2 regions of the Acidovorax cavernicola genome follow, and region 1 is predicted to be linked to the other one. Evidence: predicted binding sites of a transcription regulator. Region 1 holds the regulator's gene; the other holds the start of a gene.
What was found. Region 1 encodes FliA, which starts transcription of late flagellar genes. Its sites were predicted from a motif close to CTAAAGTTTNNNNNNNNNNNGCCGNTA; they were not measured.
Positions count from the first base shown of each region.

Region 2: flgK (flagellar hook-associated protein FlgK) is a predicted target of FliA. The motif match lies at 4,644-4,670, and genes of this name have one in related genera.

Region 1 is NZ_QXMN01000021.1:80,435-87,047, forward strand. It holds gene acnD (Fe/S-dependent 2-methylisocitrate dehydratase AcnD) at 1-2,279, shown strand, start outside; gene prpF (2-methylaconitate cis-trans isomerase PrpF) at 2,282-3,472, shown strand; gene D3H34_RS17470 (isocitrate lyase/PEP mutase family protein) at 3,507-4,370, shown strand; gene D3H34_RS17475 (RNA polymerase sigma factor FliA) at 4,383-5,117, opposite strand; gene D3H34_RS17480 (MinD/ParA family ATP-binding protein) at 5,143-5,946, opposite strand; gene flhF (flagellar biosynthesis GTPase FlhF) at 5,952-6,613, opposite strand, start outside.
Region 2 is NZ_QXMN01000005.1:145,884-152,496, reverse strand. It holds gene D3H34_RS07550 (glutathione S-transferase family protein) at 1-386, opposite strand, end outside; gene kdsA (3-deoxy-8-phosphooctulonate synthase) at 475-1,326, shown strand; gene flgL (flagellar hook-associated protein FlgL) at 1,376-2,587, opposite strand; gene flgK (flagellar hook-associated protein FlgK) at 2,619-4,583, opposite strand; gene D3H34_RS07530 (methyl-accepting chemotaxis protein) at 4,697-6,424, opposite strand; gene D3H34_RS07525 (chemotaxis protein CheW) at 6,435-6,613, opposite strand, start outside.

The DNA of each region.
Region 1 (6,613 bases):
CGCAGGTGAACCCCGTGGTGCCGGTGCAGCTCATCGTCGACCATTCGCTGGCGGTGGAGTGCGGCGGCTTCGACCCCGACGCCTTCGCGAAGAACCGCGCCATCGAGGACCGGCGCAACGAAGACCGCTTTCACTTCATCGAATGGACGAAGCGGGCCTTCCGCAACATGGAGGTGATCCCGCCGGGGAACGGGATCATGCATCAGATCAACCTGGAGCGGATGTCGCCCGTCGTGCATGCGCAGGACGGCGTGGCCTACCCCGACACCCTGGTCGGCACCGACAGCCACACGCCGCACGTCGATGCGCTGGGCGTGGTCGCCGTCGGCGTGGGCGGGCTCGAGGCCGAGAACGTGATGCTGGGCCGCGCCTCGTGGATGCGGCTGCCCGACATCGTCGGCGTGCGGCTTGCAGGCCGGCCGCAACCCGGCATCACGGCCACCGACGTCGTGCTGGCGCTCACCGAGTTCCTGCGCCAGTCGAAGGTCGTGGGCGCGTACCTCGAATTCCACGGCGAAGGCGCAGCCAGCCTCACGCTGGGCGACCGCGCGACCATCTCCAACATGGCACCCGAATACGGCGCCACCGCCGCGATGTTCGCCATCGACACGCAGACGCTCGACTACCTGCGCCTCACGGGCCGTGCCGACGAGCAGGTGCGCCTGGTCGAAACCTACGCGAAGCAGGCGGGCCTGTGGGCCGACACGCTGAGCGAAGTCGTGTACGAGCGCGTGCTGCACTTCGACCTTTCGAGCGTCGTGCGCAACATGGCCGGCCCGTCGAACCCGCACGCGCGCGTCGCCACCGCCGACCTCGCGGCGCACGGCATCGCCGCCCCGTGGGACGACGTGCCCGGCCGGATGCCCGACGGCGCCGTGATCATCGCGGCCATCACCAGCTGCACCAACACCAGCAACCCGCGCAACGTGATCGCCGCAGGCCTGCTCGCGCGCAACGCCAACCGCGTGGGCCTGACGCGCAAGCCGTGGGTCAAGACCTCGCTGGCGCCGGGCTCCAAGGCCGTGACGCTGTACCTGCAAGAGGCCGGCCTGATGGGCGAACTCGAGCAGCTGGGCTTCGGCGTGGTGGCCTATGCCTGCACCTCATGCAACGGCATGTCGGGCGCGCTCGATCCGGTCATCCAGCAGGAGATCGTCGATCGCGACCTGTACGCCACGGCCGTGCTTTCGGGCAACCGCAACTTCGACGGCCGCATCCACCCGTATGCGAAGCAGGCCTTCCTGGCCTCGCCGCCGCTGGTGGTGGCCTACGCCATCGCGGGCACCGTGCGCTTCGACATCGAGAAGGACGTGCTCACCGTGATCGACGGCAAGGAGATCCGCCTGAAGGACCTCTGGCCGGACGACGAGGAAATCGACGCCATCGTGAAGGCCAGCGTGAAGCCCGCGCACTTCCGGCAGGTGTACGAGCCGATGTTCGCGATCCAGCCCGACACGGGCGAGAAGGTCGCGCCGCTGTACGAATGGCGCCCCGCCTCCACCTACATCCGCCGCCCGCCCTACTGGGAAGGCGCATTGGCGGGCGAGCGCACGCTGAAGGGCATGCGGCCGCTGGCGATCCTGCCGGACAACATCACGACCGACCACCTCTCGCCGTCGAACGCGATCCTGCTGGACAGCGCCGCCGGCCAGTACCTGCACCGCATGGGCCTGCCCGAGGAAGACTTCAACTCCTACGCCACCCACCGCGGCGACCACCTCACGGCGCAGCGCGCCACCTTCGCCAACCCCACGCTGAAGAACGAGATGGTGCGCACCGCCGATGGCACGGTGCGCCCCGGCTCACTGGCGCGCGTGGAGCCCGAGGGCGAGGTGATGCGCATGTGGGAAGCCATCGAAACCTACATGAGGCGCAAGCAGCCGCTGATCATCGTGGCCGGCGCCGACTACGGCCAGGGCTCGTCGCGCGACTGGGCCGCCAAGGGCGTGCGGCTGGCCGGCGTCGAAGCCATCGCGGCCGAAGGCTTCGAGCGCATCCACCGCACCAACCTGATCGGCATGGGCGTGTTGCCGCTCGAATTCAAGCCCGGCACGAACCGCCTGACGCTGGGCCTGGACGGTACCGAGACTTACGATGTCGTCGGCGAGCGCACCCCGCGCGCCGACCTCACGCTGGTCGTTCACCGTCGCAATGGCGAACGCCTCGACGTGCCCATGACCTGCCGCCTCGACACCGCCGAGGAGGTGTCCATCTACGAAGCTGGCGGCGTACTGCAGCGCTTTGCGCAGGACTTCCTCGCCGCCACGAAAGCCGATTGACGATGCCGCACTCCGCACAGATCAAGATCCCCGCCACCTACATGCGCGGCGGCACCAGCAAGGGCGTGTTCTTCCGCCTGCAGGACCTGCCCGAGGCCGCGCAAGTGCCGGGCAAGGCGCGCGACGCACTGCTGCTGCGCGTGATCGGCAGCCCCGACCCCTACGGCAAGCAGATCGACGGCATGGGCGCCGCCACGTCGAGCACCAGCAAGACCGTGATCCTGTCGAAGAGCAGCAGGCCCGGCCACGACGTGGATTACCTGTTCGGCCAGGTGTCGATCGACCAGCCCTTCGTGGACTGGAGCGGCAACTGCGGCAACCTCTCGGCCGCCGTCGGCCCCTTCGCCATCAGCAACGGCCTTGTCGATGCGGCACGTGTGCCGCGCGACGGCGTGGCCGTCGTGCGCATCTGGCAGGCCAACATCGGCAAGACCATCGTCGCGCACGTGCCGATGACCGACGGCGCGGTGCAGGAAACCGGCGAGTTCGAACTCGACGGCGTGACCTTTCCCGCGGCCGAGGTGCAGCTCGAATTCATGGACCCCGCCGCCGAGGAAGACGGCGCAGGCGGCGCGATGTTCCCGACCGGCAACGTTGTCGATGCACTGGAAGTGCCCGGCGTTGGCACGCTGCAGGCCACGATGATCAACGCCGGCATCCCCACCGTGTTCGTGAACGCCGACGCCATCGGCTACACCGGCACCGAGTTGCAGGACGCGATCAACGGCGACGCCGCCGCGCTCGCCCGCTTCGAGGCCATCCGCGCGCACGGCGCGCTGCGCATGGGCCTGATCCGCACGCTCGACGAAGCGGCCAGCCGCCAGCACACACCCAAGGTCGCTTTCGTGGCCAAGCCGGCGGGCTACACCGCATCGAGCGGCAAGGCCGTGACGGCCGGCGACATCGACCTGCTCGTGCGCGCGTTGTCGATGGGCAAGCTGCACCACGCGATGATGGGCACGGCGGCCGTGGCCATCGGCACGGCTGCCGCCACTCCCGGCACGCTGGTGAACCTCGCGGCCGGCGGCGGCGCGCGCGAGGCCGTGCGCTTCGGCCACCCCTCGGGCACCTTGCGCGTGGGCGCGCAGGCGCAGCAGGTCGAGGGCGAATGGCAGGTGACCAAGGCAGTGATGAGCCGCAGCGCGCGCGTGCTGATGGAAGGCTGGGTGCGAGTGCCCGGCGACGCTTTTTGATATTTCTTCGATGCATTCACAGGAACACACACCGATGTCCACCCGCAAGACCCTCCGTTCCCTGGCCGAAGCCCGTCGCGGCGTACTCGTGCCGGGCGCCTTCAACGCGCTGTCGGCGCGCGTCATCGAAGACCTGGGCTTCGAAGCCCTCTACGTCACCGGCGCGGGCGTCACCAACATGTGGTTCGGCCTGCCCGACCAGGGTTTCATGGGCCTGCACGAAATCGCAGACCACACGGCGCGCATCCGCGACGCGGTGAGCCTGCCGCTGATCGTCGATGCCGACACCGGCTTCGGCAACGCCCTGAACGTGCGCCACACGGTGCGCGTGCTGGAGCGCGCGGGCGCCGACTGCATCCAGTTCGAGGACCAGGTCGCACCCAAGCGCTGCGGCCATTTCGCGGGCAAGGATGTGATCTCCACCGAGGAAGCCGTCAACAAGATCAAGGCCGCGGTCGATGCGCGCACCGACCCCGACCTGCTCATCATGGCCCGCACCGACGCGGCCGCCACGCTGGGCTTCGAGGCCGCGATCGAGCGTGCGCAGAAGTTCAGCGAGGCCGGCGCGGACATCCTCTTCGTCGAGGCCGTCACCACCGCTGACGAAATTCGTGCCCTGCCCCAGCGGCTGCACAAGCCCCAGCTCATGAACATGGTGATCGGCGGCAAGACGCCGATCTTCGGCGCAGAGGAACTCGGCGGCCTGGGCTACGGCATCGTGCTGTACGCCAACGCCGCCTTGCAGGGCGCGCTGGCCGGCATGCAGAAGGCGCTCACGGTGCTGCGCGAGACGAAGCGCGTGGACGAAGACCCGGCCCTGGTCGCGCCCTTCGCCGAGCGGCAGCGGCTGGTGCGCAAGCCCGAGCTCGATGCGCTCGACGCGCGCTACGCCAGCTGATTTTTTCTACCCTTACAGCGCGTCTTTCAGCTTCGCGCGCAGCCGGCTCACCGCCTGGCCGTGCAGCTGGCACACGCGCGACTGGCTCACCTCGAGCACCGCGCCGATCTCGCGCAGGTTCAGCTCTTCTTCGTAGTAGAGCTTGAGCAGCAGCTGGTCGCGCTCGGGCAGCGCCGCGATGGCATCCACGAGCTGGTGGCGAAAGCCGCTTTCGAGCAGGCGCGCCAGCGGGTCGTCGAGTTCGCCGCGCCCCTTGCGCGCATCTTGCGCGTGCAGGTCGAGAAAGGGGTTGTCGGGGTCGCCCTTGGCGAAGTCTTCCACGTACAGCAGCTGACAGCCCTGGATGTCCTGCAGCATCGACTGGTAGGTCTCCAGGTCGATCTTCAACTCGCGGGCAATCTCGCTTTCGGTGGGCGCGCGGCCCAGCCGGTGGCCCAGCGCCTGGATCGCCTTCTCGATGCCGCGCGCCGACTGGCGCAACCCGCGCGAACCCCAGTCGCTGGCGCGCAGCTCGTCGAGCATGGCGCCGCGGATGCGCTGGCTGACGAAGGTCTCGAACTGCGCACCCCGGTGGTCCTGGTAGCGGCTGGACGCATCGAGCAGGCCGAGCATGCCGGCCTGGATCAGGTCGTCCAGCTCCACGCTGGCCGGCAGCCGCGCCATCATCTGCAGCGCGATGCGACGCACCAGCGGCTGGTGCTGCTCCAGCAGATGCGATTTCTCGATGGTGCCTTGCGCGGTGTACACGGCCGTTCGTTCCCGTGGTCGTGTCTCAGGCCGCGAGCGCCTGCGGAAAGACGGCGGGTCGCGCCGGCGTGCGCCACGACCAGCGCCCCATGTCGTCAGCGATGGCGCGGAAATCGACCGCCGCCGCGCTGGCCGGAAAGGCCTCGACCACGGTCTGGCGCAGCCGCGCTGCATCGGCCAGCCAGGGATCGGCACGCACCCAGCCCACCGGCAGCAGCGACAGCGCGAGGTAGCGGCTGGCCGCCTGCGCGAGGTTGTGCATGACCTGCTGCGCCGTCGCCACGTCGGCCACGCCGTTCAGCAGGAAGCGCAGCTGCTTCAGCGCATGTGCGCGGTGCAGGCGCTTGATGCCCGCATAGGCCGAGGTGATCGCCGAGGGATGCGGCTGCAACACGAGCAGCAGTTCGTCGGCGCCCTGCGCCAGCGGCGACAGATGGCCTTCGTCGTCGAAGGCCGCATCGACGAGGACGATGCCGCGTGGCCACAGCGTGCGCGGGTCCACGGCCACACCGGACGGCGCGGGCAGCACCTGCACGCCGCACAGCGCGCCGGCTGCGACCTGGTCGATGCGCAGGCGCCGGTCCGCCACATCGCGCAGCGTTCCGCGCGGACCCAGCGCCCACACATCGCAGGCCGAGCGGAGCTTCGGGTGATGCTCATCGAGCAGCAGCACCTCCCTGCCTTGCTGCGCCAGGGCCGCGCCCAGACTCATCGCGGCCGTGGTCGCACCCGCGCCAGGGCCCATGCCCGCCACGGCGACGACGCGCACCGGCGCCTGCCCCAGCAGCCGCCGCAGCCCGTCGGCCTGGTCCGTGACCCGTGCACCCATGCGACTCAGCCCCGCTCCAGTGCGCGCGGCGCCTGCGCGGGCACGGCCGACTCGGTGCCCAACGCATCCAGCAGCAGGAACAGCTTGCCCACGCCCGCGTACAGCGCGCCGCCGGTCATGGCACGGCCGGCGCGCGTGGTGCGGCCCGTGAGCTGGCCCAGCAGCAGGCGCGTGCGATCGGCCCACTCGCCTTCCGCCTGCAACAGGCGCCACACGGTGGTCGTGACCTGGCCGGCGACGAGCAGCCGTTTCATCATGTCCGGATCGCCGGGTTCGCCCATGCCGCCCGCGAGCTGTACGCCATCGCGCAGCAGGCGGAAGCAGGGTTCTGCATCGGCCGCCCAGCCTTGCCATTGCGCAAGCTGCGACGCGCCGACCTCGGCACCGAGGTTCGTCAGCACGCAGGCCTGCGACAGCAACTTGCGGCTGCGCGCATCGACCACGCGCACGGCCACGCAGCGCAGCGCAGGCATGGCGTCACTGCCCCGTGGCAGCACCTCCATCTGCGCTTCGCATTGCAACGCAGCCTTGCCGCGAAATCGCACAGGCCGTTCGGTCGCTTCGTCGAACGCGAAGGCCAGACGCGCAAGCGTGGTGGCGGCGCCGGTACTCGGCTCGATCACGGCCGTGGTGCCCGGCGCGCGCGCCAGCCACTGCGTGCCTTCGG
Region 2 (6,613 bases), on a different contig from region 1:
TCCTTCCAGGGCTTGTCGCCTTCCACGAACCTGACGATGATGAGTTCGAGGATGGGCGGCTCGACCGTGTTGAGCGCGGCGAACATCCACGTGATGGCGCGCGCCCTGGCGTTGGCATCGGCGGGAAACAGGCCCGGGTGGTGTTCGGCGATGTGCATCACGATGGCGCCGGTCTCGAACAGCGCAAGGTCGCCCTCTTCGTAGGTGGGAATCTGGCCGAAGGGATGCAGCGCCAGGTGCGCGGCCTCCTTCATCGCGTGGAAGGACACCAGGCGCACCGCGTAAGGCAGGCCGGCCTCCTCCAGCGCCCAGCGCACGCGGGTGTCGCGCGCCAGGCCCTTGCCGCCGTCGGGCGAGCGTTCGAAGGCGGTGATGGTGATGGTCATCGCGGGTGTCCTTTCGCCAAGGGCCCGATTTTGGGCCGGAAGCCGAACCGCGAGAATGCGGGCAACGAACACTACACAGGAGCTCTTCTTGACTACCGTCGCCATCAACTCCGAAATCAACGTCAGCAACAGCGGTGGCTTTGTCCTGTTCGGGGGCGTCAACGTGCTGGAATCCAAGGACATGGCGCTGCGCGCCGCCGAGGAGTACCTGCGCGTCACGCAGAAGCTGGGCATTCCCTACGTCTTCAAGGCCAGTTTCGACAAGGCGAACCGCTCGTCCATCCATTCCTTCCGCGGGCCCGGCCTGGAAGAGGGCATGAAGATCTTCGAGGCCGTCAAGGCCGCATTCGGCGTGCCCATCATCACCGACGTGCACGAGCCGTGGCAGGCAGCGCCTGTCGCCGAAGTCGTGGACGTCCTGCAACTGCCCGCGTTCCTCGCCCGCCAGACCGACCTGGTCGTGGCAATGGCGAAGACGGGCAAGGTCATCAACGTCAAGAAGCCCCAGTTCCTGAGCCCGTCGCAGGTGCTCAACATCGTGGAGAAGATCCGCGAGGCCGGAAGCTCGCCCGTCATCCTGTGCGACCGCGGCACCTGCTTCGGCTACGACAACCTCGTGGTGGACATGCTGGGCTTCGGTGCCATGAAGAAGGTCACCGGGAACCTGCCGGTCATCTTCGACGTGACCCATGCCCTGCAGCAACGCGAGGCGAACGCCGCCGTCTCCGGCGGGCGGCGCGAGCAAGTGGCCGAACTGGCGCGCGCGGGCCTGGCGGTGGGCCTTGCGGGTCTTTTCCTTGAAGCGCACCCTGACCCCGCGCAGGCCAAATGCGATGGCCCCAGCGCCCTGCCACTGGACCAGCTGGAGCCTTTCCTCACGCAGCTGAAGGCGCTGGACGACCTGGTGAAGTCGTTCGCGCCCTTGAACATCCGCGCCTGAGCAAGACAAGGCGCTCGCCGGAGTGCCCGGCGACGCGCCGCCTCGCCCCTTACAGGTAGTTGAAGAGCGAGATGCTGTTCAACCGCGCAAAGGTCATCTGCGTGGCCTGCAGCGAGGCCTGGCGCTGATAGAACTCCGAGATCGCGGTGTAGGGGTCCAGGTTCTCGATGGACGACAGGTAGCTTTCTTCCTGCAGCTTGTTCATCGCGGCGGCGCTGTCGAGCGCTTCCAGCTCCACCTGGCGCGAGCCCACCGACGAGATCACCGTGAGCACATTGTCGTGCGCGTTCGTGACCTTCACGTTGGCGGTGCTCAGTGCGTTGCGCAGCTGGGCCTGGGCCGCTTCGCCACCGCCGTTGAGCGGCGCGCGCAGCGCGGTCACCAGCTCGCCCAGGGCCGCGAAGATGTCGGTGCCGGCATTCTTCGCGGTCGACACGTCGAAGCTGTCGCCGTTGGCCGGCGTGCCGCTGATGGCGACCTGCACGCCGCCGAACGAGATCGGCTTTCCGGCGGTGAAGGGGCCCGACGCGGCCAGCACGGGCGGCGTGTCCTTGGTCATCACCGTGTAGTCGGTGCCGGTGAAACGGATGGTGAAGTCCTTGCCGTAGTTCGCGGCCGTGGCGTCGGTGGTGCTCACCGCGCCGAACACGCCGGAGCCGGTGTTGGCCGATGCGCTCGACGCCACGTAGCCCGCGCCACCCTGCACCGACTGGAAGATGCTGCGGCCGTCGTCCGAGGTCGACATCTGGCGCGCCACGTCGATCTGCATCAGCCGCTCGCCCTGGTCGCCCACGTATTGCACGCCGCCGCCGGCGGCCATCACGAAGGGCGGGCTACCGCTCTTGAAACCGGCGAACAGGTACTGCCCGTTGCCGTTGTCGCTGTTGGCCACACCCACGAGCTGCTCGAGGCTGCTCTGGATGGCGGTGGCGATCGAGCCGCGGTCGGCGTCCGACAGCCCCCCGCCGCCGGCCTGCACGACCAGCGTCTTCACGTTCTGCAAAATGGCCGTCACCGAGTTGAGCGCGTTCTCCTCGGTCGAGAGCGCCAGTGCCGCGCGCTGGCGGCTGGTGGTGAACTGGGCGCTCTCCGCCAGCGTCTGGCCCACGCCGAGCGCGCGCGCCGCGCCCACCGGGTCGTCGCCGGCCGACAGAAACTTGGAATTGGTCGCCAGCTGCTGCTGGACCTTGAACAGCTTCTGCTGCTGCAGGCCCATTGCCTGCAGGCTCTGCTCGTAGAAGGATTGGGTGCTGATGCGCATCGCGGGTCCTGGAATCTGTGCGAGGGGTAACTTAGCTGCGGATGCCGAGGATGGCGTCGAACATCGCCGAGGCGGTCTGGATCACCTTGGCGTTGGCCTGGTACATCTGCTGGAACATCAGCAGGTTGCTGGTTTCCTCGTCCTGGATCACGCCGGAAATCGCACGCTGGCTGGCCTTGATCTGGCCGGTCACGCTGTCCTGCGTGGTGGCGGCGACCTTGATCGACATCGCGCGGTTGCCCACGTCGCTCACCAGCTGCGAGTAGGCGCCGTTGAAGGTCGCGGTGCCGTTCGACATCGTGGTCTTGCGCTGCAACGCGCCCAGCAGCAGCGCATTGCCGCCGTCGGACACGCCGCCAGTGTTCTTGCCGATGGTGAAGGTGTCGCCTTGCGCGGGCGCGCCCGTCATGGCGACGGTGATGCCGTCGAAGCTCATCTTCGCGCCCGCCGTGTACGGCACGGGCGTGCCGGCCGGGTAGCTGGTGGCGGTGCCGTCGGCACGCGTGACCGTCACGGCCGAGCCGGCCGGAAAGCCCGACAGCGTGCCGGTGCTCGCATTGAAGGTCAGCGTGAGGTTGCCGGCCAGCGGCGAGCCCGGGTACGCGGCATCGACCGTGGCCGCGCCCAATGCGCCGGTGCCCTTGTTGCCCGCGGTGTTGCCGGTGATCACCGGCGATGCAGCGGCCACCCTGGCGGGGTCGCGCACCTGCACGTCGATGTCGCGCGCACCGGTGCGCGTGGGCTGCACCAGGAACGAGTCGCCGGCCTTCGCCGTGCCGCTCGCGGCCGTAAGGCTCACGCCGTCGAAGCTGATGGGAAAGGTGGTGAAGCTGCCCATCGGCGTGCGGTCCGAGAGCCGCGTGACCGTGTAGGTGAGCGTGCCCCCCACGTCGGTGACGCTGACGTTGTAGTCGCTGGTCGTGAGCTTCGACGCATCGGTCAGCGTGGCGCCGAATTCGAGGTTGCCCGTGTTGCCTGCGTTGGCGATCGTGCCCGGCACGGCCTGCGAGAAGAAGTTCTGGCCCAGCGCGCCGTTCAGGTCCACGCCCAGCTTGTGCTGCGCATTCACCGCATCGGCCACCGACATGGCGAGCCGGCCAACGGCGTTCTGCGTGGGGATCAGCGTGTCCTTGCGGAAGGCCATGAGGCCACCGAGCACGCCGCCGGTGAAGGCGCCGTCGTCAAGCTCGACGGTGTTGCCGGCAAAGCCCGACAGCGCCACCACCTGGCGCGTCGGGTCGGACGACGACGCCACCGCCGCCATCTTCGAAGCATGCTCGCCCACCACCAGCGACTGGCCGGTGGCGATGAACACGTTGTACTTGCCGTCGTCCTGCTGCAGCACGCGCACGTCGACCACCTGGCTCAGCTCGCTCACGAGCTGGTCGCGCTGGTCGAGCAGGTCGTTCGGCGGCTGGCCGCCGGCGATCGCGCTCATCTGGCTGATCTGCTGGTTCAGGCTGGCGATCTTGGCGGCGTAGGTGTTGATCTGGTTCACGCTGCCCACGATCTGCTCGTTGACCGAGGTGTTCAGGTCCGACAGGTACTGGTCGGTCGCGCGGAACTTGCTGGCCAGCGACTGCGCGGCGCTGATCATCTGCTGGCGCGCCGCCGGGTCGGCCGGCGTGTTGGCCACGCCCTGCACGCTGGTGAAGAAGCTCTGCATCAGCGGCGCGATGCCCGAGGTCTTGTCGGCCAGCAGCATGTCGATGCGGTTGACCTGCACCCCGTTGGTGGCGAGCGCGGCCGACTGCGACTGCGCGGCTGCGAGCTGCGCCGTCAGGTAACGGTCGTAGCTGCGCGACACGGTCGTCACGTTGGCGCCCGAGCCGATGAAGCCCGAGCCGCTGGCGATGCCGCCGGCCGTGGCGATCTGGGCCACCTGACGGCTGTAGCCGGCCGTGTACACGTTGGCGGTGTTGTGGGCCGTGGTCATCAGCGCGGCGCGGGCGACCGAGAGGCCGCTCAGGCCTGTGTAGAACATGCTTCCGGACATGGGGCTTTACCTGTCAAAGGGGGTGTGGGGGTGGCATCGCGCGCGATGCCCTGGAGTGCTTATCGGCAGCGCGCGCCCGAAGTTGAGGGCGCGCGTGTTCGTTCACACCTTTCTTAGAACTCCGACCAGTCGCCCTTCGCGTCGCCAGCCATGGCGAGCTGCGGTGCGCCACTCGGTTCGCGGCGCGTGGGCAGGGCCTTGGCACGCGGCTTCGGGGCCGGCGGCGTCGGCTTCGGCGGCTTGGGGATCGGCGTGATGCGCGTGAAGCTGGCGCGGGTGGTGGCGACTGCGTGCGCGTCGAGCTTGAAGACGCTCACCGCCTGCACGAGGCTGCCGGCCTGCTCCTGCAGCGACTGCGCCGCCGCCGAGGCCTCTTCGACCAGCGCCGCGTTCTGCTGCGTCACCTGGTCCATCTGCGTGATCGCCTGGTTGATCTGCTCGATCCCCGAGGTCTGCTCCTGGCTCGCCGCCGTGATCTCGCCCATGATGTCCGTCACACGCTTGACGCTGCCCACGATCTCTTCCATCGTGCGGCCGGCTTCGGCGACCTGCTTGCTGCCTTCCTCGACCTTTTCCACCGAGTCGCCGATCAGGGTCTTGATCTCCTTGGCGGCAGCTGCGGAGCGTTGGGCGAGGCTGCGAACTTCCGATGCGACCACGGCAAAGCCGCGGCCCTGCTCACCTGCGCGTGCAGCTTCGACCGCAGCATTCAGCGCCAGGATGTTGGTCTGGAACGCAATGCCGTCGATCACGCCGATGATGTCCACGATCTTCTTGGACGAGGCATTGATCGAGCCCATCGTGTCCACCACCTGTGACACGACCGCGCCGCCCTTCACCGCAACCTCCGAAGCCGACACCGCCAGCTGATTGGCCTGCCGTGCGTTGTCCGCGTTCTGCTTCACCGTCGAGGTCAACTCTTCCATCGACGCAGCCGTCTGCTCCAGCGAGCTGGCCTGCTCTTCGGTGCGCGACGACAGGTCCTGGTTGCCCGAGGCGATCTGCCCCGACGCCGTGGCGATCGTCTCCGTGCCCGTGCGCACTTCGCCCACCACCTTCGCCAGGTTGGTGTTCATGTCTTTCAGCGCCTGCATCAGCTGGCCCGTCTCGTCGCGGCTGTCCACGCGGATGTTCGCGCTCAGATCGCCGGCGGCCACCGTCTCGGCCACGCCGACGGCCTTGGCCAGCGGGCGCACGATGCTGCGCGAGATGAAGAAGGCGAACAGGCCACCCAGCAGCACCGTGAGCGCCGTCAACAGCAGCCGCAGGTTGAAGCTCTTCGCATTCGCCGCGTCGATGGCATGGCTCATGTCGTCGATGGCGCGGCGCTCGATGGCCAGCAGTTCGAGCACGCGATTCTCGTAGGCCTTGGCGGCCGGCTGGAACGACAGCTGGTAGGCACGCACGGTCTCGACCGTGTTGCCGCCGGCCTTGGCCCGGGTCACGTCGTCCTTGGCGGCCTGGTACTTGGCGCGCAGCTCGACGATGGACTTGAAGGTCGCCTTCTCTTCCTCGGTGACCAGCAGCGCCTCGACCTTGGCCATGGTTTCGGTGCCCTTCTTCACGCTGTCGGAGATCACGTCGGCGAACAGCACCGGCAGCGCCTCGTCCGTAGTGCGCGCGATCATCGAGGTGCGTGCGATGGCCGAGTAGGTCAGCACGTACCAGTCGGCGATGAGCCGCTCCTTGGCCAGCGGGCTTTGCATCATGACCCGCGTGGCTTCGGCGTTGTTGCGCGCGGAGATCAGGCCCACCGCGCTGGAGATGAGGGACAGCCCCAGCACGACCGCGAAGGCGAGCGTCAGGCGGGTGCCGATGCGAAGGTTCGAAAAGAATGTCATGGCGCGGTCCTCAGGCGGTGGCGGCGGATTCGATGAGGCCCATCTCTTCGCTGGACATCAGCCGGTCGATGTCCACCAGGATGAGCATGCGTTCGTCCAGCGTGCCCAGCCCGATCAGGTAGTCGGTGTCGAGCACCGAGCCCATTTCGGGCGCCGGCTTGATCTGCTCGGCCGTGAGCGTGATCACGT